4 regions of the Streptomyces sp. NPDC093089 genome follow, and region 4 is predicted to be linked to each of the others. Evidence: riboswitches for the same ligand, from Rfam matches in the RefSeq annotation. Region 4 holds a riboswitch; each other region holds the start of a gene.
What was found. Region 4 has a riboswitch for cyclic di-AMP ahead of ACIQFX_RS22570 (C40 family peptidase). Riboswitches for the same ligand answer to the same signal wherever they lie in the genome.
Positions count from the first base shown of each region.

Region 1: it holds a riboswitch for cyclic di-AMP, as region 4 does, so the genes downstream of both, ACIQFX_RS03465 (M23 family metallopeptidase) here and ACIQFX_RS22570 (C40 family peptidase) in region 4, are expected to answer to the same signal.
Region 2: it holds a riboswitch for cyclic di-AMP, as region 4 does, so the genes downstream of both, ACIQFX_RS08520 (transglycosylase SLT domain-containing protein) here and ACIQFX_RS22570 (C40 family peptidase) in region 4, are expected to answer to the same signal.
Region 3: it holds a riboswitch for cyclic di-AMP, as region 4 does, so the genes downstream of both, ACIQFX_RS25290 (peptidoglycan DD-metalloendopeptidase family protein) here and ACIQFX_RS22570 (C40 family peptidase) in region 4, are expected to answer to the same signal.

Region 1 covers NZ_JBIVPA010000001.1:715,961-721,533, forward strand. Annotated here, with positions in the region: gene ACIQFX_RS03460 (PP2C family protein-serine/threonine phosphatase) at 1-719, shown strand, start outside; cyclic di-AMP (ydaO/yuaA leader) riboswitch at 983-1,129, shown strand; gene ACIQFX_RS03465 (M23 family metallopeptidase) at 1,141-2,232, shown strand; gene ACIQFX_RS03470 (aldo/keto reductase) at 2,294-3,241, shown strand; gene ACIQFX_RS03475 (PrsW family intramembrane metalloprotease) at 3,335-4,645, opposite strand; gene trmB (tRNA (guanosine(46)-N7)-methyltransferase TrmB) at 4,919-5,573, opposite strand, start outside.
Region 2 covers NZ_JBIVPA010000003.1:349,628-355,200, reverse strand. Annotated here, with positions in the region: gene ACIQFX_RS08530 (phosphocholine-specific phospholipase C) at 1-1,552, shown strand, start outside; gene ACIQFX_RS08525 (hypothetical protein) at 1,662-2,327, opposite strand; cyclic di-AMP (ydaO/yuaA leader) riboswitch at 2,668-2,853, shown strand; gene ACIQFX_RS08520 (transglycosylase SLT domain-containing protein) at 2,858-3,736, shown strand; gene ACIQFX_RS08515 (phosphoribosyltransferase family protein) at 3,730-5,016, opposite strand; gene ACIQFX_RS08510 (hypothetical protein) at 5,244-5,573, opposite strand, start outside.
Region 3 covers NZ_JBIVPA010000011.1:24,579-30,151, reverse strand. Annotated here, with positions in the region: gene ACIQFX_RS25310 (aspartate aminotransferase family protein) at 1-358, shown strand, start outside; gene ACIQFX_RS25305 (helix-turn-helix domain-containing protein) at 473-1,102, shown strand; gene ACIQFX_RS25300 (DUF6126 family protein) at 1,136-1,291, shown strand; gene ACIQFX_RS25295 (tyrosine-protein phosphatase) at 1,328-2,149, opposite strand; cyclic di-AMP (ydaO/yuaA leader) riboswitch at 2,510-2,695, shown strand; gene ACIQFX_RS25290 (peptidoglycan DD-metalloendopeptidase family protein) at 2,700-3,677, shown strand; gene ACIQFX_RS25285 (SGNH/GDSL hydrolase family protein) at 3,845-4,639, shown strand; gene ACIQFX_RS25280 (STM4011 family radical SAM protein) at 4,626-5,528, opposite strand; gene ACIQFX_RS25275 (STM4012 family radical SAM protein) at 5,538-5,573, opposite strand, start outside.
Region 4 covers NZ_JBIVPA010000009.1:244,319-249,891, reverse strand. Annotated here, with positions in the region: gene ACIQFX_RS22590 (adenosylmethionine--8-amino-7-oxononanoate transaminase) at 1-390, opposite strand, end outside; gene bioB (biotin synthase BioB) at 383-1,651, opposite strand; gene ACIQFX_RS22580 (8-amino-7-oxononanoate synthase) at 1,795-2,973, shown strand; gene ACIQFX_RS22575 (ATP-binding protein) at 3,218-3,652, shown strand; gene ACIQFX_RS22570 (C40 family peptidase) at 3,734-4,210, opposite strand; cyclic di-AMP (ydaO/yuaA leader) riboswitch at 4,214-4,420, opposite strand; gene ACIQFX_RS22565 (hypothetical protein) at 4,735-5,040, opposite strand; gene ACIQFX_RS22560 (ClpP family protease) at 5,048-5,573, opposite strand, start outside.

The sequences.
Region 1 (5,573 bases), on a different contig from region 4:
CGGACGCGTTCATCGGCGGCGACCTGTTCGCCGTCCAGGACACCCCGCACGGGGTGCGGCTGGTGGTCGGGGACGTCCGGGGCAAGGGGATGGACGCGGTCGAGGCCGTCGCCGTCGTCATCGGGGCCTTCCGGGAGGCGGCCGAACAGGAGCGGACCCTGGAGGGCGTGGCGCAGCGCCTCGAACGGGCGCTGGCCCGCGAAGGCACCCGCCGGCACGGTCTCGACGCCTTCGAGGGGTTCACCACCGCGGTCCTCGCCGAGATCCCGCGCGCCGACGGCAGCGGCACGTTCGGCGGGTTCGTGCGGGTCGTGAACCGCGGGCACCCGCCCCCGCTGATGCTGTACGCGGACGGGCGGCTCGACCTCATGGAGCCGGCCGAGGCGGCGCTGCCGCTCGGCATGGGGGACCTGGCGGTCTGGCCGGACCGTGCCGAGGCGCGGCCGTATCCGCCGGGCGCGACCCTCCTCTTCTACACCGACGGCCTCTCGGAGGCGCGGAACGCGGAGGGCGTCTTCTACGACCCGGCCGAGCGGCTCGCCGGCCGGATCTTCCCGGGGCCCGAGGAGCTGCTCGACGCGCTCGTGGACGACGTGCGCCTCCACACGGGCGGCGGTTCGACGGACGACATGGCGCTGCTCGCGGTGGGCCGGCCGGCGGCGGGGCAGCCGGAGCGGCGGCGGACGATGCCGGTGGTCCCGCCGGGCGGGACGGGATGACCGGAGGGGGCGAGCGGACGGGCGGCGGGACGCGGTGATCAGGCGCCGGTGACCGGGTGTAGTCGAGAGGTGTCACTGCGATAACAATTGACATAACGTCAGATCGATGGTCTCCGGCGATCCTGTTCTGAAGGGGGGTCAACTCGGGCGTTTCCCTCTCATTTCAATGAATGATCAAGGGGAACAGCTTGGAATCGGGACCCCCTGTCTATTAACGTTCGATAACGCAGCGCGGTCGTTTCAGCCGTCGCAAGAGGCGGCACCGTGCGCACGCGCCGAATCCTGAAAAGGAACCGGGGAACCACCACTTGGGGTGAATCGGGCCTTTCGCACCTGTGCGACCGTGCCCGTAGGAGACCTTCCTGCTCCGAACCCGTCAGCTAACCCGGTAGGCGAGAAGGAAGGAAAGGAGCGCGCCTCCGTGGCGTCCAACACCCCCGCACCCGAAGCCCCCTTCGATGCCTTCGGTGGTGGTGCGGGTCCCGCCGCCCCGGACACCGAGTGGAATCCCACCGAGGACTCCCTCCGCGCGCAGAGCCGCGCCGGCGGCCGCCACCGGGTCGTCAAGCAGCGCTCCAACTTCGCCCGCTCCTCCACCGTCCTCGGCGTCGGCGTGATCGCCGCCGTCGGCGCGGGCGGCCTCGCCACCGCGAAGGAGAAGCCGCCGGTCGCGATCTCGCTCCCCGACCTCGACCTCCCGGACGCCCACGACCTCCCCGGCGTCGGCGACCTCCTCCCCGGCGAGGACAGCGAGCCCGTCAGCGCGGCCCGCGCCAACCCGAACCCGCTCACCGCCGCCACCTACACCACGACGGTCGACGAGCGGACCGAGACGACCGACCGGACCGCGACCGGCGCCGACGCGGGCGAGGCCCTGCGCGCCCGCATCCTCCAGCAGGCCGAACAGCAGCAGGCCTCCGCCGACGCCGCCGACAAGGCCGCCGCGGAGAAGCTGGCCGCCGAGAAGGCCGCCGCCGAGGCCGCGGCCAAGGAGGCCGCCGCGGAGAAGGCGGCCGCCGATGCCAAGGCGAAGGCCGAGGCGGAGGCGAAGGCCAAGGCCGAGGCGGAAGCCGCCGCGAAGGCGGAGGCCGAGCGCCTCGCCAAGCTCGCCGCGAGCTACTCGCTGCCCCTCTCCTCGTACACCCTCAGCGCCTCCTACATGCAGTCCGGCTCGATGTGGTCCTCCGGCTACCACACCGGCCTCGACTTCGCCGCGCCCACGGGCACCCCGCTCAAGGCGGTCCACGGCGCCACCGTGAAGTCCGCGGGCTGGTCCGGCTCCTACGGCTACCGCATCGTCCTGGAGCTCGCCGACGGCACCGAGGTCTGGTACTGCCACCTCTCGTCCATGACGGTCTCCGTCGGCCAGACCGTGGGCACCGGCGAGACCATCGGCCGCGTCGGCGCCACCGGCAACGTCACCGGCGCCCACCTCCACATGGAGGTCCACACCGCCGGCGGCGACGGCATCGACCCGGCGCAGTGGCTCCGCTCCAAGGGCCTGAGCCTCTGAGACCGTCCTCCCGGGGCGCTCGCACGGAATAGGCCCGGCGGCGGGCGGGGTTGACCACCCCATGACCTCCCTCCGCCCGCTGGGCAGTTCCGATCTGCACGTCTTCCCGTTCGCCCTGGGCGGCAACGTCTTCGGCTGGACCGCCGACGAGGCCCGGTCCTTCGCCGTCCTCGACGCCTACGCCGCCGCAGGCGGCAACTTCGTCGACACCGCGGACATGTACTCCGCGTGGGTCGAGGGCAACGAGGGCGGCGAGTCCGAGACGGTCATCGGCCGCTGGCTCGCCTCCCGCGGCAACCGCGACGACATCGTCGTCGCCACCAAGGTCGGCGCCCACCCCCACTTCAAGGGACTCTCCGCGCCCACCATCAAGGGCGCCGCGGAGGAGTCGCTGCGCCGCCTCGGCACCGACCGCATCGACCTCTACTACACGCACTTCGACGACGAGACCGTCCCCGTCGAGGAGATCGTCACCGCCCTCGACCAGCTGGTGAAGGACGGCAAGGTGCGCGCCGTCGCCGCCTCCAACATCTCCCCGGAGCGGCTGCGGGCCTCCCTCGACTTCGCCGAGGCCGAGGGACTCACCCGGTACGTGGCCCTCCAGCCGCAGTACAACCTGGTGTCCCGGGCGACCTACGAGGGCCCGCTCCTGGCGACCGCCGAACAGGGCGGCCTCGCCGCCGTCCCGTACTACGGCCTCGCCTCCGGCTTCCTCACCGGCAAGTACCGCCCCGGCGCCACCGTCGACAGCGTCCGCGCCGCAGGCGCCGGCCGGCACCTCGACACCGACCGCGGTCGGGCCGTCCTCGCCGCGCTCGACACCGTCGCCGAGGCGCACGAGGCGGAGGTCGCCACCGTCGCCCTCGCCTGGCTCGCCTCCCGGCCCACCGTCGTCGCGCCGATCGCCTCGGCCCGTACGGTCGAGCAGCTCCCGGCCCTGGTCGCCTCCGCCGACCTGACGCTCACCGAGGCCGAACTCACCCTGCTCACGGAGGCGTCCGCCGCCTGACCGCGCCCGGCTCCGGCCGACTCGGAGGGACGTCGTCGGACTCCTGCTCGGTCCGGTGTCCGGTCGGCGCGGGCCGCTCCGGCAGGCCCCCGGCTAGCTCCGGTACGGGTTGTAGCCGCCGTAGTCCAGGTACTGCGGCGGCGCCCACACCCGGCCCGTCGCCCGCGCCGCGTACGTCAGCGACGGCGAGGCGACCGCGCGGCGCTGCCACAGGTGGTGCAGAAGCTCCTGCTCGCGGGCCGGGAAGTCGGGTCCGGCCGTGCCGCGCCTGGCCCGGTCCCGGAGGAACGCGAGGGTCGTCGCGAAGGACTCGTACTCGCCGACGGCCCGTGCGGCCTCCGGGCCGTACGTCCGCCCGGCGAAGGAGCGGGCCAGCCGGCGGGCGCGCATCGAGGAGAGCGCGAGCGGCTCGGCGGGGGAGAGCCAGCCGGCCGCCGCGTACGCCGGGAGCACGCCGGATATCGTGCGCAGCTCGCGCTGCCGGCTCCACACCGCGAGCCAGGTCAGCAGGCCGAAGGCGGGGACCATGAGCGCCAGGTACACCGCGTAGAAGGCCCACGGGCCGCCGAAGGTGGCCGAGCCGTTCCAGGCGGCGTGCAGGCCCATGGCGAGCAGCAGCCCGGTGAGCGGCAGCAGCACCTGCCGGAGGCGCTTCCCGCGCGGGGCGAGGGCGGCGAAGCCGAAGCCGATGCCGGTCAGCACGGTGAAGAGCGGGTGGGCGAACGGCGACATGACGACCCGGACGAAGAACGTGCCCGCGGTGACCATGCCGATGCCGGTGGCGCCGACCTCCTGGTCCTCGCCGAAGGCGTTCCCCAGGTAGAGGATGTTCTCGGTGAAGGCGAAGCCGGTCGCGGTGAAGCCGGCGAAGACGACCCCGTCGACCAGGCCGCCGAAGTGCCGTCGGCGGAACAGGAAGAGCAGCAGGATCGCGGCGGCCTTCGCGCTCTCCTCCACCACCGGCGCGATGACGGTGGCCCCGAGGTTGTCGGCCGAGTCCGGGTCGGCCGTGGCCGTGGCGATCCAGCGGACCGCGAACGAGTTCGCCAGGATCGCGACGAGCGCGGCGGCGAAGGCGCCCCAGGCGAAGGCGAAGAGCAGGTTCTTCCAGGGGCCCGGCTCCACCCGGTCGAGCCAGCGGAACGCGGCCATCAGCAGCGGTACGGGCAGCACGGCGAGGCCCAGGCCTACGAGGAAGCCCTGGGTGCCGGTCTGCTCGCGGACCAACGCCAGGATCACCAGCGCGCACAGCGCGAGCAGCACCACGACGGCGACGGCCCGGACCAGCCGGCTGCGCCAGAAGTCGCGGCGCGGCCGGTAGCGCCACTGGGACCGGTCGGCGGCGGCCGGGAACGCCGGCTCGTCCGTGTCCCGGTGCGGGACGGGCGCGGTGTCCTCGGGAATTCGGTCGGTGGCAGCGGGATTCGACACGTGAGCGACCCTAACCACCCCCACCGACACGGGGCGACGGGGTTACGCGCCAGGGACCGGCGTCACACACCCGGGACCGGCGTACTCGTGTCCGTGCCCGGGACCGGCCGTCCGTACGGGCCCGGGACCGGCGTGTCCGTACGGGCCCGGGACCGGCGTGTCCGTACGGGCCCGGGACCGGCCGTCCGTACGGGCCCGGGACCGGCCTCACGCGCGCGGGACCGGCCTACGCGCGTGGGACCCGGCTCACGCGCGCGGGACCCGCCGGAAGAGCAGGTCGTGCACGACGTGGCCCTTGTCGAGGCCCTGGCCCTCGAAGCGCGTGACGGGCCGGAAGTCGGGACGGGGCGCGAAGCCGCCGTCCTCACGGGTGTTCTCGAAGTCGGGGTGCGCGGAGAGCACCTCCAGCATCTGCTCGGCGTACGACTCCCAGTCGGTGGCGCAGTGCAGCACGCCGCCGGGCTTGAGCCGGGTCGCGAGGAGGCTGAGGAACTCGGGCTGGATCAGCCGCCGCTTGTGGTGCCGGGCCTTCGGCCACGGGTCCGGGAAGTAGACCCGGCAGCCGTCGAGGGAGTCCGTGGCGAGCATCTCGCGGAGCAGGATGATCGCGTCGCCGTTGGCGACCCGCACGTTCGTCAGGCCGTTGCGGTCCGCGAGCCCGAGCAGATTGCCCTGGCCGGGCGTGTGCACGTCCACGGCCAGGATGCCCGTGCCGGGGTCGGCCGCCGCCATCTGCGCGGTCGCCTCGCCCATGCCGAAGCCGATCTCCAGGACCACGGGAAGGCCCTCGAACATCTCGCCCAGGTCGAGGACGCTCTTGCCGTCGATGTCGAGGCCCCAGTCCGGCCACCTCTTCAGCATCGCCTCCGCCTGGCCGTACGTGACCCGGCTGCGGCGCGGC
Region 2 (5,573 bases), on a different contig from region 4:
CGCGCTCGCCGACCACTACACGATCTGCGACGCGTACTTCTGCTCGGCGCTCAGCGCCACCGGCCCCAACCGCACGTTCCTCTGGAGCGGCAGGATCGACGGCTCCAGCAAGGACGGCGGCGACGAGTCGGGCCTGACCTGGGAGACGTACGCCGAGGCGCTCCAGCGCGCCGGAGTGAGCTGGAAGGTCTACCAGAACGCCCAGGACAACTACGGCGACAACGGCCTCGCGTACTTCAAGAAGTTCACCGACGCCCGGCCCGGGGACCCGCTGTACGACCGGGGCATGGGGTCGGTCCCCAGGGTCACCGGCTCGACACCGGACGACATCGCCGCGGCGATCCGCGCCGACGTCGTCGCGGGCACGCTGCCGCAGGTGTCCTGGGTGGTCGCGAGCGAGGCGTTCTCGGAGCACCCGTACGCCCCGCCGGGGGACGGCGCACACTTCGTCGACCTGGTATACCGCGCCCTGGCCGCCGACGCCGAGGTCTTCGACTCGACGGTCCTCTTCCTCAACTACGACGAGAACGACGGCTTCTTCGACCACGTGCCGCCGCCGGTCGCCCCGCCGGGGACGCCGGGCGAGTACCTCGACGGCCTGCCGATCGGCCTGGGCTTCCGCGTCCCGATGATTGTCATGTCCCCGTGGACCCGGGGCGGCTGGGTGAGCTCCGAGGTCTTCGACCACACCTCCGTGCTGCGCTTCATGGAGACCTGGACGGCGGCCCTCGGCACACCGGCCACCTGCCCCAACATCAGCGAGTGGCGCAGGAAGGTGACGGGCGATCTGACCGGGGTCTTCGACTTCGCCCACCCGGTGTACGGCGTGCCGGCGGGCCTCCCCTCCACCGCCAAGGTCATCGGCCAGGCCACCTGTGGCCCGCTGCCGAACCCGGCGCCCCAGAACAACGCCCTGCCGGCGCAGGAGTCCGGCACCCGGCCGGCCCGCGCGGTGCCCTACCAGGCGAACGGCAACCTCGACCGGTTCGAGTTCGGGGCGGCCGGCAAGATCCTGGCCTGGTTCTCGATGACGAACCAGGGCGCGGAGGCCCGGCGCGCGGCGCACTTCTCGATCCACCCGCACCAGTACCGCGACACCGCCGCCTGGCAGTACACCGTCGACCCGGGCGGTACGGCGTCCGACTACTTCAACATCGGCCTCGGCTCGGGTTCGGGCAAGTACGACATCTCGATGATGGGCCCCAACCGCTTCCTGCGGCGCTTCATCGGCGACGCCTCCAAGGCGGGCAAGGCCGTGGAGGTGGCCGCCAGGTTCGCGACCGAGCCGGGCACGGGCAAGACGGCCCTGTGGTTCAGGATGACCAACGCGTCGGGCGGTCCGGTCACCTTCACGATCCGGTCGAACGCCTACCGCTCGGACGGGCCGTGGACGTACACGGTGCCGGCGAACTCCAGCCGCGAGGACTTCTTCAACGCGGTGGCCTACCACGGCGGCTGGTACGACTTCACGATCGTCGCCGACATCGACGGCACCTGGTCGCGCCGGTACACCGGCCACATCGAGACCGGAGCGCCCAGCGTCAGCGGCTGACCGCCGCCGTCCGCCGGGCGGCGCCCTCGGGGTGCCTCCCGGCGGACGTCCGTCACGGTCCGGGCCGTCGGGTACGGCCTCCGGGGCCGTCCGTCGCGACCCGGGGCCGTCAGCGGCCGGCCTGCGCGGCCCGGTGGATGGTGGCGTCCAGGAGGGCCACGGCGTCGTCCGCCGTACGGCCGGGGGCCCGGTTCCACGGTCCGATCAGATCGTTCCAGCCCCGCGACCGCAGCTCGGTCATGATCCAGGCCGCAGCCTCGTTCATGGTGTCCGCGCTGCCGTGGCCGAGTCGGTGCGCGGCGAGCAGGGCGCCGCAGACGCACCGGGCCCCGCGCGCGTCGCGCAGCTTGTACGGGACGTTCTGCCAGCCCCACTCCGTGAGCACGCGGCGGGCGTAGCCGAGGTGAACCGACGGGCGCAGGTCGCTGCGGCCGATGCGGCGCCAGATGTGCAGCCGGTCCGGCAGTACGGCTCCGATGCGGCCCGGCAGGCGGGGCTCGGCGGGCAGCGGCGGCGGCAGCGCGTCGAGGGCGTCGGCCACGAGCCGCTCCACCGGCACCGTGAGGAGGTTCCGCCAGCTCTCCGGCTCTCGCGGCGGAGCGTCGGGAGCGACCGGTTCGCCACCCGTCCGGCCGGAGGCCCGGTCGGGGGGCGGATCGGAGGTCGGGGCGGGGGTCCAGTCGGTGACGATCCGCTGCCAGACGGCGCTGTCGTAGAGCGTGGCGGCCTCGCGATCGACGGTGTCGGGGCTGGGGGTGGAGAGGGCGGGCGGCATCCGGCGGCTCCTCGGTCGGGATGGGTCCATCCTTCAGCACGAATGTCGGTTTTGCGACTTTTGCCCTTGACTGCACACCCACCGCGGGGGTCTTTTCCACCCACTCCCCCATTAACAGAATTACCGCGCATATTCGGACATTGGGAACCTGGTGACGCGACTCACTTTCCCGGTTTCGCCCTGATGATCGAAATGTCCGCAGGCCATGGGGCACACGGGAGTTCGACGGCCCGGACGGGCGGCCGATCTTGAATTACCTGAATTACGTGATCTTTTCGCCGCGCGACGGACTGCCATCCCCTTGTTATCCGCCGCATTACTGGCCTACGGTCACCTCCATTCGAGCGGATCGCCAAATCCTGCCACCGCTCGAAATACCTCCCTTTTCACCCGACGGCAGGAGCGGGGGACCCACGAATACGCCGATCCGGAAATCCGGAACGGCTCGGGGTGCAGCCGCGTGCGCGCGGCCGGACAGCTCCCGTCCGAACCCGACAGCTCACCCCGCAGGCGCCGGAGAGGAATCCGTCATGCCTGCTCACGGTAAGCACCGCCGCCCCCGTCGACGCCCCGTCTCCCAGGGACTCGCACTGGCCGGCACGGGCGGCGTCGCCCTTGCCCTCCCGCTGATCACCCCCGCCGTGGCCGGCGCCGCGCCCGTTTCCGGCGCACCGGAATTCACCACCGGCGCCGTCGCGGCCCCCGCCTTCGCGGCGCCGACCGCCGCCAAGGCTCCCGCCGCCCCGGCCGCCGCCCGCACCTACACCGTCGTCCGCGGCGACTCGCTTTCCCTGATCGCCCAGAAGAAGGGAATTCAGGGCGGCTGGAAGAACCTTTACCGGGCCAACCGAAGCGCCGTGGGTGACAATCCGTCACTTATTCATCCGGGTCTTGAACTGACGCTTCGTCGGGATTCCGCGAAGGTCACCCCCGCGCCGGCGAAGAAGAAGACCGGTACACCCGATCGGGCGAGCCGCTCCGAGCGCCGCTCCGCCCCGGCCTCCACCGGCGCCTCCGCCGCGCAGGCCGCCCCGGCGGCGGCCCCCGCCGCCGCTCCGGCCCAGGCCGCCCCGGCCGCCACCAACTACGCCGACAACCTCGACGGCTGGATCCGCGAGTCGCTGGCCATCATGGCCCAGCGCGGCATCCCGGGTTCGTACGACGGCATCCTCCGCAACGTCATGCGCGAGTCCTCCGGCAACCCCCGGGCCATCAACCTCTGGGACTCCAACGCCGCGGCCGGAACGCCCTCGAAGGGCCTGCTCCAGGTCATCGAGCCGACCTTCCTCGCCTACCACGTGCCCGGCACGTCGATGGACCTCTTCGACCCGGTCGCCAACATCACCGCCGCGTGCAACTACGCGGCCGACCGCTACGGCTCCATCGACAACGTCAACGGCGCCTACTGAGCCCGGAAGTGCCCGGCGAACCAGGAGGTGGCGAGCTCCGCCACCTCCTCCAGGGCGCCGGGCTCCTCGAAGAGGTGCGTGGCACCCTCGACCACGGCGATCCTGTTCTCGCAGCGCAGCAGTGAAGCGGCCCTCCGGTTCAGGTCAAGCACCAGCGCGTCCGCACCGCCCACCACCAGGAGCGTGGGGGCGCGCACCCCGGCCAGCCGGTCCCCCGCGAGGTCCGGCCTGCCACCGCGCGACACGACGGCGCTCACCGCGCACTCCGGATCGGCCGCCGCCCACAGCGCGGCGGCCGCTCCCGTGCTCGCGCCGAAGTAGCCCAACGGCAGGCCGGTCGCCACCGGCTGCTCCGCCAGCCACTTCGTGGCGAACGCGAGCCGTCCGGCCAGCAGCGGGGTGTCGAAGACGTGCGCCCGGTCGCCCGCCTCGGCCTCGGTCAGCAGGTCGAACAGCAGGGTCCCGAGGCCCTGCCGGTTGAGCACCTCCGCGACCGCCCGGTTCCGGGGACTGTGCCGGCTGCTCCCGCTGCCGTGGGCGAACAGCACGATGCCCGCGGCACCGTCGGGCACGGCGAGCCGCCCCGCAAGCGTGACGCCGCCGACCGCGATCCTCACGTCCGAGTCCCGCACCACCGGGCCCCGCGCCGCACGGCTCCGGTCCAGACACGCGATGACCTCGGCGTCGGCGGTCTGCTCGAAGTCGCGGTAGAACTGGCCGATCGCGTAGAAGACCTCCGGCGTGTGGACGCTGACCGTCTCGTCGGCCTCGCCGCCGAGCCGCGCCGTCCACCCGTGCGGCGCGACCGGGACGGCCAGCACGATCCGGGCGGCCCCCCGGGCACGGACCACCCGGCACGCCGCGAGCGCCGTGGCCCCCGTGGCGAGGCCGTCGTCGACGACGACCACGGTCCGGCCTTCGAGCGGCACGGACGCCCTGCTGCCCCGATAGCGGGCGGCACGCTCGTCGAGGACGGAGTGCTCCCGCTCCTCCACCGCCGCGAGCGCCCGCTCGCCCACCCCGGTGTCCCGGAGCACCCGCTCGTTGAGCACCCGCACCCCGCCCTCACCGAGCGCGCCCATCGCGAGCTCCGGCTGGTGGGGCACCCCCAGCTTCCGTACGAGACAGATGTCGAGCGGCGCGTCGAGGGCGTCCGCGACCTGCGCGGCGACCGGTACCCCGCCGCGCGGGAGTCCGAGGACCACGACGTCGTGGCCCTTGAGGTGGTCGAGCCGGGCGGCGAGCTGCCTGCCCGCGTCCGTGCGATCGCTGAAGAACATGGTCCGCCGCCCTTCCGCCTTGCCGCGGCCGGGGCCCGGGGAGGAACGGCGTGCCCGTCCCGTGCCCCTCCTTCCAGGGTAGACGCGTCCCCGATGGACGGTCGGCGGGCGCCCGGCGGGCGACGAGCGGCGAGCGACGAGCGGCGAGCGACGAGCGACGAGCGACGAGCGGCGAGCGACGAGCGACGAGCGACGAGCGACGAGCGGCGAGCGACGGTGTCAGGCGGTCAGCGCGACTGGAGGGCGTCGAGGGCGACCGCCTGGGCTATCGCGAGCCGCCGGTCGAGCTCCGGGTCCGCTATCTCCAGCACGTACCGGTCGCGCAGACCGAACCGCTTGTCGACGGACATGACGGAGCGTCCGGCCTCGGCGAAGTCGAAGTGGTAGGGGACGACGAAGGGGACCAGGTCCGTGAAGGGCAGGAACTCCCAGACCCGGCGCAGCAGGGCCACGCCCTGGTGCCGCTCCCGCCCGGTGGCCTCCCCCGCCGCCCCTTCCCTGCTCAGGTGCCAGGTGCTGCGCAGCAGGGAGGCCCCGAAGTCCTTGCGGAAGGCCCC
Region 3 (5,573 bases), on a different contig from region 4:
GCCCCGGTACGAGCTGCTGCACGAGATCCGCGGGCGCGGGCTGATGATCGGGATCGAGTTCGGCCGGCCGAGCTCCCTCGGGCTGCGCGGCCGCTGGACGATGCTCCAGGCGGCCCGCAAGGGCCTCTTCGCCCAGATGGTCGTCGTCCCGCTGCTCCAGCGGCACCGGATCCTCACGCAGGTCTCCGGCGACCACCTGGAGGTGATCAAGCTGATCCCGCCGCTGGTCGTCGACGAGGCGGACGTGGACCGGTTCGTCACCGCCTTCACGGCGGTCATGGACGAGGCGCACGGGGGCAGTGGGCTGATGTGGGACTTCGGGAGGACACTCGTGAAGCAGGCGGTCGCGCAGCGCTGAAGCGCACCGGGCCGTCGGTGTCCCCGGCTTCCGGGGGCAGCGGCGGCTTCCGGTGATCTTTGCCTCTGGGGCAAGAAACTTGCCTCAGAGGCATCCTCCTGGCGGAATGGACGCATGGACCACGTCCCCGGGGAAGCCTCCCCGGACCCCGCCGCCTCCGGCGCCCTGCCCGACGTCGCCCCGCAGCTGCGGGCCCTGCGCCGCCGCCGGGGGCTCACCCTGGAGGCCGCCGCCCAGCGCGCCGGCCTCTCGCCCGCCCACCTCTCGCGGCTGGAGACGGGGAACCGGCAGCCCTCGCTGCCGATGCTGCTCGCGCTCGCACGCATCTACGGTACGACGGTGTCCGAGCTGCTGGGCGAGGCACCGCCCGAGCGCGACCCCGTCGTGCGGGCCGGCCGCTCCGACCCCGTCGAGGCCGACGGCTGGATCTACCGGCAGGCCGGCGGCGCCGGACGCGCCCTCCAGTGCCTGCGCGTCCACGTGCCGTACGCCACCCGGGCCGACATCGTGCGGGTCCACCCCGGCGAGGAGTGGATCCACGTCCTGGAGGGCCGGGTGCGGCTCGCGCTCGGCGAGGCCGTCCACGTCCTCGACCCGGGGGACAGCGCGCACTTCGACTCGCTGACCCCGCACCGGATCGGCGCCGCCACCCCGGGCGGGGCCGAGCTCCTCTTCGTCCACACGCTGATGCAGAGTCCCGCCGCCGAGCTGTGCCTCGGCGACGGAACCCCGCACCTGCGCTGACCCTGCGCGACCCTTCCCCAGGAAAGGACCGACATGTCCGAGAAGTCCGCACCTGTCACCGGCGAGGAGCGAGGAGAGGGCAAGTTCCCCAAGGGGCTCGTGCTCCGCCTCTTCGCCTACCTGATCGCCGGCCACCTCTTCGCCGGCTTCCTCTACCTGCTCTTCATGCTGGGCGGGCAGAACCAGTAGCGGCGGTCCGGGCCGCCGGGGCGGCCCGGGTGGAGGTCACACCTCCGTGAGCAGCCGCTCCCGCAGGCGCTCGCGGGTCTCCGGGGCCAGCTTCAGGCCCTCCGAGAGGTAGGCGTCCACCGTGCCCCAGGTCGCCTCGATCGTCTCGAAGGCGGCCCGCAGGTACTCCACCCGCGCGTCGAACAGCGGGCTCAGCAGCTCCATCACCTCGGGCGACATCGCGTCGGGGGAGGTGGAGCTGCGGCGCACCTTGTAGCGGCGGTGCGGGTCGTTCGACTTCACGTAGTCGGCCTCGATCGCCTTCCGCTCGACGCCGACGGCGAGCAGCGTGATCGCGATGGAGAGCCCGGCGCGGTCCTTGCCGGCCGCGCAGTGCATCAGGGCGGGGACGCTCTCCTCCGCCAGGGAGTGCAGGATCCGGCTGTGCTCCGACGCCCGCTCGACCACCATCCTCCGGTACGACTCGGACATCCGGGCGGCGGCCTTGCCGTCGCCGAGGATCTCCCGCAGCTGCTCTGTCTCGCCGTCGCGGACCAGCTTCCAGAACTCCTTGCCGTCGGCCGGGTCGTTGAGCGGTATGTTCACGTTCCGTACGCCGGGCAGCTCGACGTCCGCGCCCTCGACCTTCCGGTCGGCCTCGTTGCGGAAGTCGAAGACGGTGTGCAGTCCCAGCGCGGCGAGGAAGGCGACGTCGCTCTCGGTCGCGTGGGCGAGGTGGCCGCTGCGGAAGAGACGGCCCGGGCGCACGGCGCGCCCGTCCGTCGTCGGCAGGCCGCCCACGTCCCTGAAGTTGCGGACCTCCGCCAGTTCGGGCTCGTCGGCTTCGGTGGGCGGGACCTGCGGAAGCTGCTGCGTCACGGATGCTCCTGGGTGTCGTCGTTCGGGTGCCCGACGCGAGATCGGTTCCAGGGCCAATCATCCCGTTGGGGTGGTGAAGGCGCACCCCCTCGGACGGTAATGGGCGATCTGTCCGAATTGAGGTATTGGGGATAACGCGCCCTGGTTGCAGGCGAGATGGGCCGGGCTGCGTGAGCAGCGTCATAAAGGTGACGGATCGTGGCCGACCGCCCGGAGCAATTTCCGTGCGCAAAAAGGAAATCGAAGGACCGTCATCCACGCAGGGTGACCGGAATTCGAGCCGAATGGCACCCCCGTGAATCCCCCTCGAAAACAGTGGCTTGTTCGCGCCGACCCCGCTCGTCTAGCGTCACCGTCAATCCGGTCGGACCGCCGAATCCTGCCACCGTCCGGAATTCACTCACCCATGTGTGGCAGGAGCGGGGGACCCAGGAAGTACGCCGGTCCCGCGATGCAGGACGGCTCGGGGTGAAGCCGCGTGAGAACGCGGCCGGGCATCTCCAGTCCGAACCCGACAGCTCACCTCGCAGGCGCCGGAGAGGAATTCGCCATGCCCGCGAAGGGTAAGCACCGCCGTCCCAGGACCAACCCCCTCACCCGTGGACTCGCCGTCGCCGGCACCGGTGGCGCCGTCGTCGCCCTCCCGCTCCTCGGAGCGACCGGGGCCCACGCCGCCGAGCAGTCCGCTCCGGCCGCCGTCCCGGGCCACGCCGTCACCGCCGCAGCGCAGGTGAAGGCCCCCGCCGCCGTCCAGGCCGCCCCCGCCAAGGCCGCGCCGAAGACGTACTCCGTCGTCCGCGGCGACCACCTGTCGAAGATCGCCGCCGAGCACCACCTCGCCGGCGGCTGGCAGAAGCTGTACGCCGACAACCGCCGGGTCGTCGGCGAGGACCCCTCGCTGATCCTCCCCGGCATGAAGCTCACCCTCGGCGCCAAGGGCTCCGCGCCCGCCGCCCCGAAGAGCACCGCGCCCAAGGCCGCCCCCAAGAGCACCCAGAGCTCGAAGAACGGCGACACCCCGCGCGCCTCCCGCGGCTCCGAGCGCTCCTCCGCCCCGGCCGCCGCCACCTCGGAGACCACCACCTCGCAGGCCGCGCAGTCGTCGGGCTCCTCGACCTCCGCCTCCGGCTGGGTCGCCCCCGTCACCGGCGGCTTCTCCACCCCGTACCGCGCCTCCGGCTCCATGTGGTCCTCCGGCTACCACACCGGTGTCGACTTCATCGCCTCCTCCGGCACCACCGTCCGCGCCGTCGGCGCCGGCACGGTCGTCTCCGCCGGCTGGAGCGGCGCCTACGGCAACGAGGTCGTCATCCAGCACGCCGACGGCAACTACTCGCAGTACGCGCACCTCTCCTCCCTCTCCGTCTCGTCCGGCCAGACCGTCACCGGCGGCCAGCAGATCGGCCTCTCCGGTTCCACCGGCAACTCCACCGGCCCGCACCTGCACTTCGAGATCCGCACCTCGCCGAACTACGGCTCGGACATCGACCCGCTGGCCTACCTGCGCCAGCACGGCGTCTCCGTCTGACGCGGACGCCTCCCTTCGCGGAAGCCCTCCTGGCGGCCCGGCACGCACGTGCCGGGCCGCCGCCGTATTCCGGCTTGGGGGAATCTTTATCGGTGGCATATGTCACCCGGCGTCAACCCCTCCTTACGGTCGCGTAGGTCACATCCGAAGGGGAAGGATGTGGTCCCGTGGCAGACGATTCGAGATCAACAGACAAGAACGCATTCGGGTCGTACGCGGCGATCGGTGACAGCTTCACCGAGGGCGTCGGAGACCCCGGGCCCGACGGGACGTACGTCGGCTGGGCGGACCGTTTCGCGGTCCTGCTCGCCGACGAGCTGCCGGAGCACGACGACTTCCGCTACGCCAACCTGGCCGTACGCGGGCGCCTCCTCGACCAGATCGTGGCGGAACAGGTCCCCCGGGCGAAGGAACTCGCCCCCGACCTGGTGACCTTCTGCGCCGGCGGCAACGACATCATCCGCCCCGGCACGGACCCCGACGACGTCGCCGAGCGCTTCGAGCGCGCCGTCGCCGACCTGGCCTCCGCCGTCGGCACCGTCATGGTGACCACCGGCTTCGACACCCGCGACGTGATCCTCCTCAAGCACCTGCGCGGCAAGATCGCCACGTACAACGGACACGTCCGGGCCATCGCCGACCGCTACGGCTGCCCGGTCCTCGACCTGTGGTCGCTGAAGTCCGTCCAGGACCGGCGCGCCTGGGACGACGACCGGCTCCACCTCTCCCCGGACGGCCACACCCGTGTCGCCCTGCGCGCCGGCCAGGTCCTCGGCCTCCCCGTGCCCGCCGACCCGGACCAGCCCTGGCCCCCGGTCCCCCCGCGCGGCACCCTCGAAGTCCGCCGCGACGACATCCACTGGGCCAAGGAGTACCTCGTCCCCTGGATCGGCCGCCGCCTCCGCGGCGAAAGCTCCGGCGACCACGTCGAGGCCAAGCGCCCCGACCTCATGCCCCTGTAGTCAGGGGGAGGGACGGCGGGGGCAGGACGGCGGGGATCCGCTCCAGGACCCCGCCGGCGAACACGTCGTACAGCGGCAGCGTCTCCAGGTGGACGTAGCCGATGTGGCAGTCGCAGACGGCGAGGGGGCAGGCCCGGGGGCGCAGGGCGGCGCGGTACGAGCCGTCGTACAGGTTCCCCAGCTCCGCCCTGACGAAGTGGCAGCGCCGCACCGTCCCCTCGCCGTCCACCGAGATCACCGACTCGCCCGTCCGGCAGGGCAGCCCCGCCGACCGGTGCGGATGCCGGCTGTAGGGGAAGAGCGGGTCGATCCCCGTCCACTCCGCCGCCTCCGCGTCGGTGTACACGTGCCCCTCCGCCGCGTTCACCCAGAGGTACACGTGCGGCGGCAGGGCGGCGCGCAGCCTCCGGGCGTCGTCCGCGTGCTCGGGCAGCCCGACCACGCCGACGCTGAACCGGACGCCCCGCCCGGTCAGGTCGCGGCACTTCGCCAGGAAGCGCTCGTACGGCGTCTGGCCGGGGTGGTACGTGCACCAGAGCGCCACGGTCTCCGGGTCCGCCTCCGCCAGCCAGTCGGTGCGGCAGCTCAGATTGGTCTGGATCGCCACCCGCTCCACGTGCGGCAGCCGGGAGAGCTCGACCAGCGCCCGCCGGTACCAGGAGCGCACGAGGCCCTCGCCCCACGGGGTGAAGAGGATCCGCAGCCGGTCACCGGTCTGCCCGGCGGCCCACCCGGTGAACCGTTCGAGCGCCGCCCGGTCCGCGCGCAGCAGCTCGGGGGTGTCCCGCCGCTTCGCGAACGGGCAGTACGGGCAGTCGAAGTCGCAGGAGGAGAGCGGGCCCCGGTACAGCACGGTCAGGTCCGTGCCCGAGGACGGGTTCGGGTGCACGCCGGCCCGCTACTTCGCCTCGTACGCGGCCATCGCGGCCCGTAC
Region 4 (5,573 bases):
CTGCAGGCACATCTTGGCCGCGACCTCGACGGAGACGGAGCCCGAGTCGCTGAGGAAGACGTGCCGCAGCGGCTCGGGGGTGATCTCGACGAGCCGGGCGGCGAGCAGGACGGCCGGCTCGTGGGTGAGCCCGCCGAACATGACGTGGCTCATCTTCTCCAGCTGGCCGCGCACCGCCTCGTTGAGCACGGGGTGGTTGTAGCCGTGGATCGCCGACCACCACGAGGACATGCCGTCGACCAGCTCGTCCCGACCCTCCACCGGCTCTGCGAGGCGGAGGCGCACCCCGGACGCGGACGCGACGACCAGCGGCTCCGCCCGGCCCGGCATGGGGCCGTACGGGTGCCAGACGTGCGCCCGGTCCAGGGCGAGGAGTTCGTCGTTACGCATTCGGCGCCAGGTCCGTGCCGGCACCCCGCCGGCGCACCGCCACCAGGTCGGTCCGGGCCCCGTTCGGCGCGGCCTCGGCCTCGGCGACCGGCGCCTCCGCCGGAGCCTCCGCGTGACCGCCGCACGGGCCGCAGCCGCCACCGGCGTGCGAGCCGCAGCCCGCGCCCTCCGCGGACGTGGACGCCTGCGAGCCGCAGCCGGCGCCCTCGGCGGAGCCGTGCGAACCGCAGCCGCCGCCCGCCGCGGCGAGCGCGTCGGCGCGGTGCTTCGGCAGCGTGGTCGTCCCGGCGCCCTCCACCTCGAAGCCAGCGTCCGCGATCATGTCCAGGTCGGCCTGGCCGGCCTGGCCCTCGCTGGTCAGGTAGTCGCCGAGGAAGATCGAGTTCGCGATGTTCAGCGCGAGCGGCTGCATCGAGCGCAGGTGCACCTCGCGGCCGCCCGCGATCCGCACCTCGACGTCGGGGCAGACGAACCGGACCATCGCCAGGATCCGCAGGCAGCGCTGCGGGGTGAGGTTCCACTCCTTGGCGAGCGGGGTCCCCTCGAAGGGGATGAGGAAGTTGACCGGCACCGAGTCCGAGTCCAGCTCGCGCAGCGCGTACACGACGTCGACCAGGTCCTCGTCGCTCTCGCCCATGCCCGCGATGAGGCCCGAGCACGCCGACAGACCGGCGGCGTGCGCCTTCTGCACGGTGTCCACGCGGTCCGCGTAGGTGTGGGTCTTGGTGATGCCGCCGTACGTCGCCTCGGACGTGTTGAGGTTGTGGTTGTACGCGTCGGCGCCGGCCTCGCGCAGCCGCTCCGCCTGGCCGTCCGAGAGCAGACCGAGGCAGGCGCACACCTCGACGCCCTCGTTCTGCTCCTTGATCGCCTCGATGGTCTTGCCGACCCGCTCGACGTCGCGGTCCGTCGGACCGCGCCCGCTGGCCACCAGGCAGACCCGCTTGGCACCGCCCGCGACGCCCGCCGCGGCGGCCTGGGACGCCTCGTCCGGCTTCAGCCACGTGTACTTGAGGATCTCGGCCTTGGAGCCGAGCCGCTGGGAGCAGTACGAGCAGTCCTCGGGGCACAGCCCCGACTTCAGGTTGACGAGGTAGTTGAGCTTCACCCGACGCCCGAACCACTGGCGGCGCACCTTGCCGGCCGCCGCCACCACATCGAGCAGTTCGTCGTCGGAGGTCGCCAGGACGGCGAGCGCTTCTTCACGGGTCGGCAGCTCGCGCCGCAGCCCCTTTTCCACCAGCGTGTTCAGCAGGTCCATAACCGCAGATCCTTGCCTACCGCCCGCCCCCGGGCCAAGGAGGAACCGAACAAACGCCTCCGATTGAGGTGTGTGGATGACCACATCACGACCTCGGCATACTCCGGTTAGGGTCTGTGCGCTGCCTACAAAAGGATCGCCGCATGCCACAGGCCGACGACGCACGGGCCGCGGGCCCGCGCCGGACCGCGTTCGACTGGACCGACGCCGAGGCGCGCCGCCGGGCGGAGGCCGGTCTCGTCCGGACGCTGCGGCCCCGCGCGGCCGAGTCGGACCTCCTCGACCTGGCGAGCAACGACTACCTCGGACTGACCCGCCGCCCGGAGGTCACCGAGGCGGCGGCCGAGGCGGCACGGCGCTGGGGCGCCGGCTCCACCGGCTCGCGGCTCGTCACCGGCACCACCCGGCTGCACACCCGCCTGGAGCGCGAACTCGCCGACTTCTGCGGCTTCGAGGCGGCCCTGGTCTTCTCCTCCGGCTACACCGCCAACCTGGCGGCGCTCACCGCGCTCGGCGGCCGGGACGCGCTGATCGTGTCCGACGCCGCCAACCACGCCTCGATCGTGGACGGCTGCCGCCTGGCCCGCGCCGAGACGTCCGTCGTCCCGCACACCGACCCCGAGGCCGTACGCAAGACGCTGGAGGCGCACCCCGGCAGGCGTGCCCTGGTCGTCAGCGACTCCGTCTTCTCCGTCGACGGGGACAAGGCCCCGCTGTCCGCACTCGCCGGGGCCTGCCGCGCGCACGGTGCCGGGCTCGTCGTGGACGACGCCCACGGCTTCGGCGTCCTCGGTACGGGGGGCAGGGGCGCCCTGCACGAGGCCGGGCTCGCCGGCGACGAGGACGCCGTCGCCACCCTCACCCTCTCCAAGTCCCTGGGCAGCCAGGGCGGTGCCGTCCTCGGCCCCGCCCGGGTGATCGAGCACCTGGTCAACGCCGCCCGCACCTTCATCTTCGACACCGGACTCGCCCCGGCCGCCGCCGGCGGGGCGCTCGCGAGCCTGCGCCTGATCGCCGCCGAGCCGGGCCTCGCCGAGCGGGCCCGTACGGTCGCGACCACCCTGCACCGGCTGCTCACCGACGCCGGCCTCGTCTCGGCGAGGCCCGACGCGGCGGTCGTCTCGGTCCGCGCGCCCTCCCCGGAGGCGGCGTTGGCCTGGGCGGCGGACTGCCGCGAGCAGGGCCTCCTCGTCGGCTGCTTCCGGCCGCCGTCGGTGCCCGACGGCATCTCGCGGCTGCGGCTCACGGCCCGCGCCGACCTGACGGACGCGCAGATCGAGCGTGCGGTGGCGACGATCCTGCGGACGGCGCCCGTCGTCTGAGCCGGCGGCCCTCGGGGGTGGGGGGGGGGGGGGGGGGGGGGGGGGGGGGGGGGGGGGGCCCGCCCCCCCCCCCCCCCCCCCAACCACACCCCCAGCGCGTTCACGGGCCGCAGAGTTCACCGCTTCGGGCGACAGATGGGGACATATCTTGGTGGAACCCCGCCCGGGGCGGCACGATCGGTGGCACTCTGACGCGAAGCGCAATCCGGGGCAGTGCTCCCGGCGGGAAAGGGACAGCGTCGCCATGGCAGATCACCAGGAAGCATCCGTCACTCTGCCGAGCGAACCCGCCTCGGTCCCCACGGCCCGGCGCTACGTCGCGGAGGTGCTCGCCGGCTGGGGCCTCGACGACGACGGCGAGACCGCCGACGCGATCCGTCTGATCGTCTCGGAGCTGGCCACCAACGCGGTCCTCCACACCTTCGGCCAGTCGCCGACGTTCACCGTCGACGTACGGCTGGTGCGCGAGGAGGTCCTCCACGTCGGCGTGACCGACAGCCATCCCCGCCGGCCCCGCCGCCTTCCGGCCGCGGTCCAGCAGGACAACGGCCGCGGCCTCGTCATCATCCGCTCGCTCGCGGCCGAGGCCGGTGGCCGCCTGTCCGTCACGCCGACCGAGGAGGGCGGCAAGACGGTCGCGATCACGCTCCCGTGGACGGCCGCCCGGGTGGCGATCTAGCGGACCGGGGGAGGAGGAGCGGGGCGGCGCCACCCCGCTCCTCTTCGCGGTCCGCGGGTCCGGCTCAGTGGCCGGGGGCCGTCAGCGGACGCGGCCGTAGTAGACCTTCGACGACCAGATCCTGTCGAGCTTCACCCAGGACCCCGTCTTGGGCGAGTGCCAGATCTTGCCGCCGCCGGCGTAGATCCCCACGTGGTAGACCCTTCCACCGGAGTGGAAGAAGACCAGGTCCCCCTGTTGTCTGCTGGACGCGGAGATGTGCCGGGTGTTGTTGTACTGCTGCTGCGCGGTGCGAGGCAGCCACTTGCCCGCCTTCTTGTACGCGTAGAGCGTCAGACCGGAGCAGTCGAACCGGGTGGGTCCGCTGGCTCCGTACCGGTACGGCGATCCCTTCTTCGAGGCGGCGACGCTCAGTGCCGTGTTCGCGTGTGCGGTGGCTGCCTGGGCCTCCGGCGCCGCTCCTGGTGCGAGCAGCGTGCCGCCGACGGCGGCGAGGGTGAGAGCCGAGACGGCTCCGGCCCGGGACAGCAGGGACGGGACGTGCATCTGCGCAGTCATGCGCAACCCTTCGTCAGCCGCCTGCGAAGGATGACCTGTCGGGTTCGGGCTGGCGAAGATGCCCGGCCGCGGTTGCGGCTTCACCCCAAGGAACGGCCTCGCTGCCGGAACAGCGCGTTCGTCCCGTAAAAATCGGGTCCTCCACTCCTGCCGATCCAATCCTGTCGACCAGACGTCCGGGACAGCGGCAGGACTCGGCGTCCGCCCGGACCGCCCCGCCGCGGTGGCGGGGGCTTGTCGTCGTCAGGGATCTTGACTCACGACATGGGCGAAAACCGAGCTGAAACGGCGATATGTGAGGCTCCTCACGACTGATCCATTCAGGTGGACAGGGAGCCTTTGTGATCTTCGGAGGTTTGGCCAACGAGCCCCGCACCTGCGATGGAGCGTTCGATTCCGCCAAATGCGTACACCTGTTGCGCAACTTGCCCGCGTGCTGTGTCGACTCATCGACTACGCCGAACGGGGGAGGGAATCTGCGGCGCGTGTCGGCCGACCGGACCTCGACACGACACGCCGGAATGTCAACTCGCGCGGGTGCGGGGGACGGTGACCCGGTCGGCGCGGCGCTCGCCGTCCAACACCCGCAGGGCGCGCGCCAATGTGTCGGAGTGCACCTCGCTCTCGCCCCGCATGTGCATGAGTGTCAGGGCCTCGCGCAGTGCCTCGGCGCGTCCGACCAGGGCTTGTGCCGCACGGAGTGCCCCATAAGTATGCGATCCCCTGGATGGATTGATCTTCCCCAGGAGGTCGACGACTTCGAGGTACGCGTCGACGAACTCGCCCTCGGCCCGCGTCAGGGCGGGCAGGGGCGGCAGTTCGGGAACCATGGCCGGCTCACCGCGCCGCGCCGCCGGCGGAGCCCCGCCGGCTGGTGAGCACGTGGTCGACCAGGCCGTACGCGACCGCCGCCGGGGCGTCCAGGACCGTGAGGCGGTCGATGTCGGCGTCGATCCGCTCCCGGCTCCGGCCGGTGTGTTCGGTGAGGATGCCGGCCACCACGCCCCGCAGTCGGAGCAGTTCACGCGCCTGGAGGTCGAGGTCGCTCGGCTGCCCTCGCAGCGGCTCGTCCAGGGTGGGCTGTTCGAGCGTGACCCGGGCGCCCGGCAGCATCATGCGCTTGCCCGGGGTGCCGGCGGCGAGCAGGACGGCGGCGGTGAAGCCGGCCTGCCCGAGACAGGTCGTCTCCACGTCGCAGGAGAGCGTCCGCATCGTGTCGTAGATCGCGGTCATGGAGCTGATCGAGCCGCCGGGGGAGTTGATGTACAGCGAGACGTCCCGTCCCGGCATCGCGTAGTCGAGGTGCAGCAGTTGGGCGATGACGTCGTTGGACGAGGTCTCGTCGATCGGCGTGCCGAGGAAG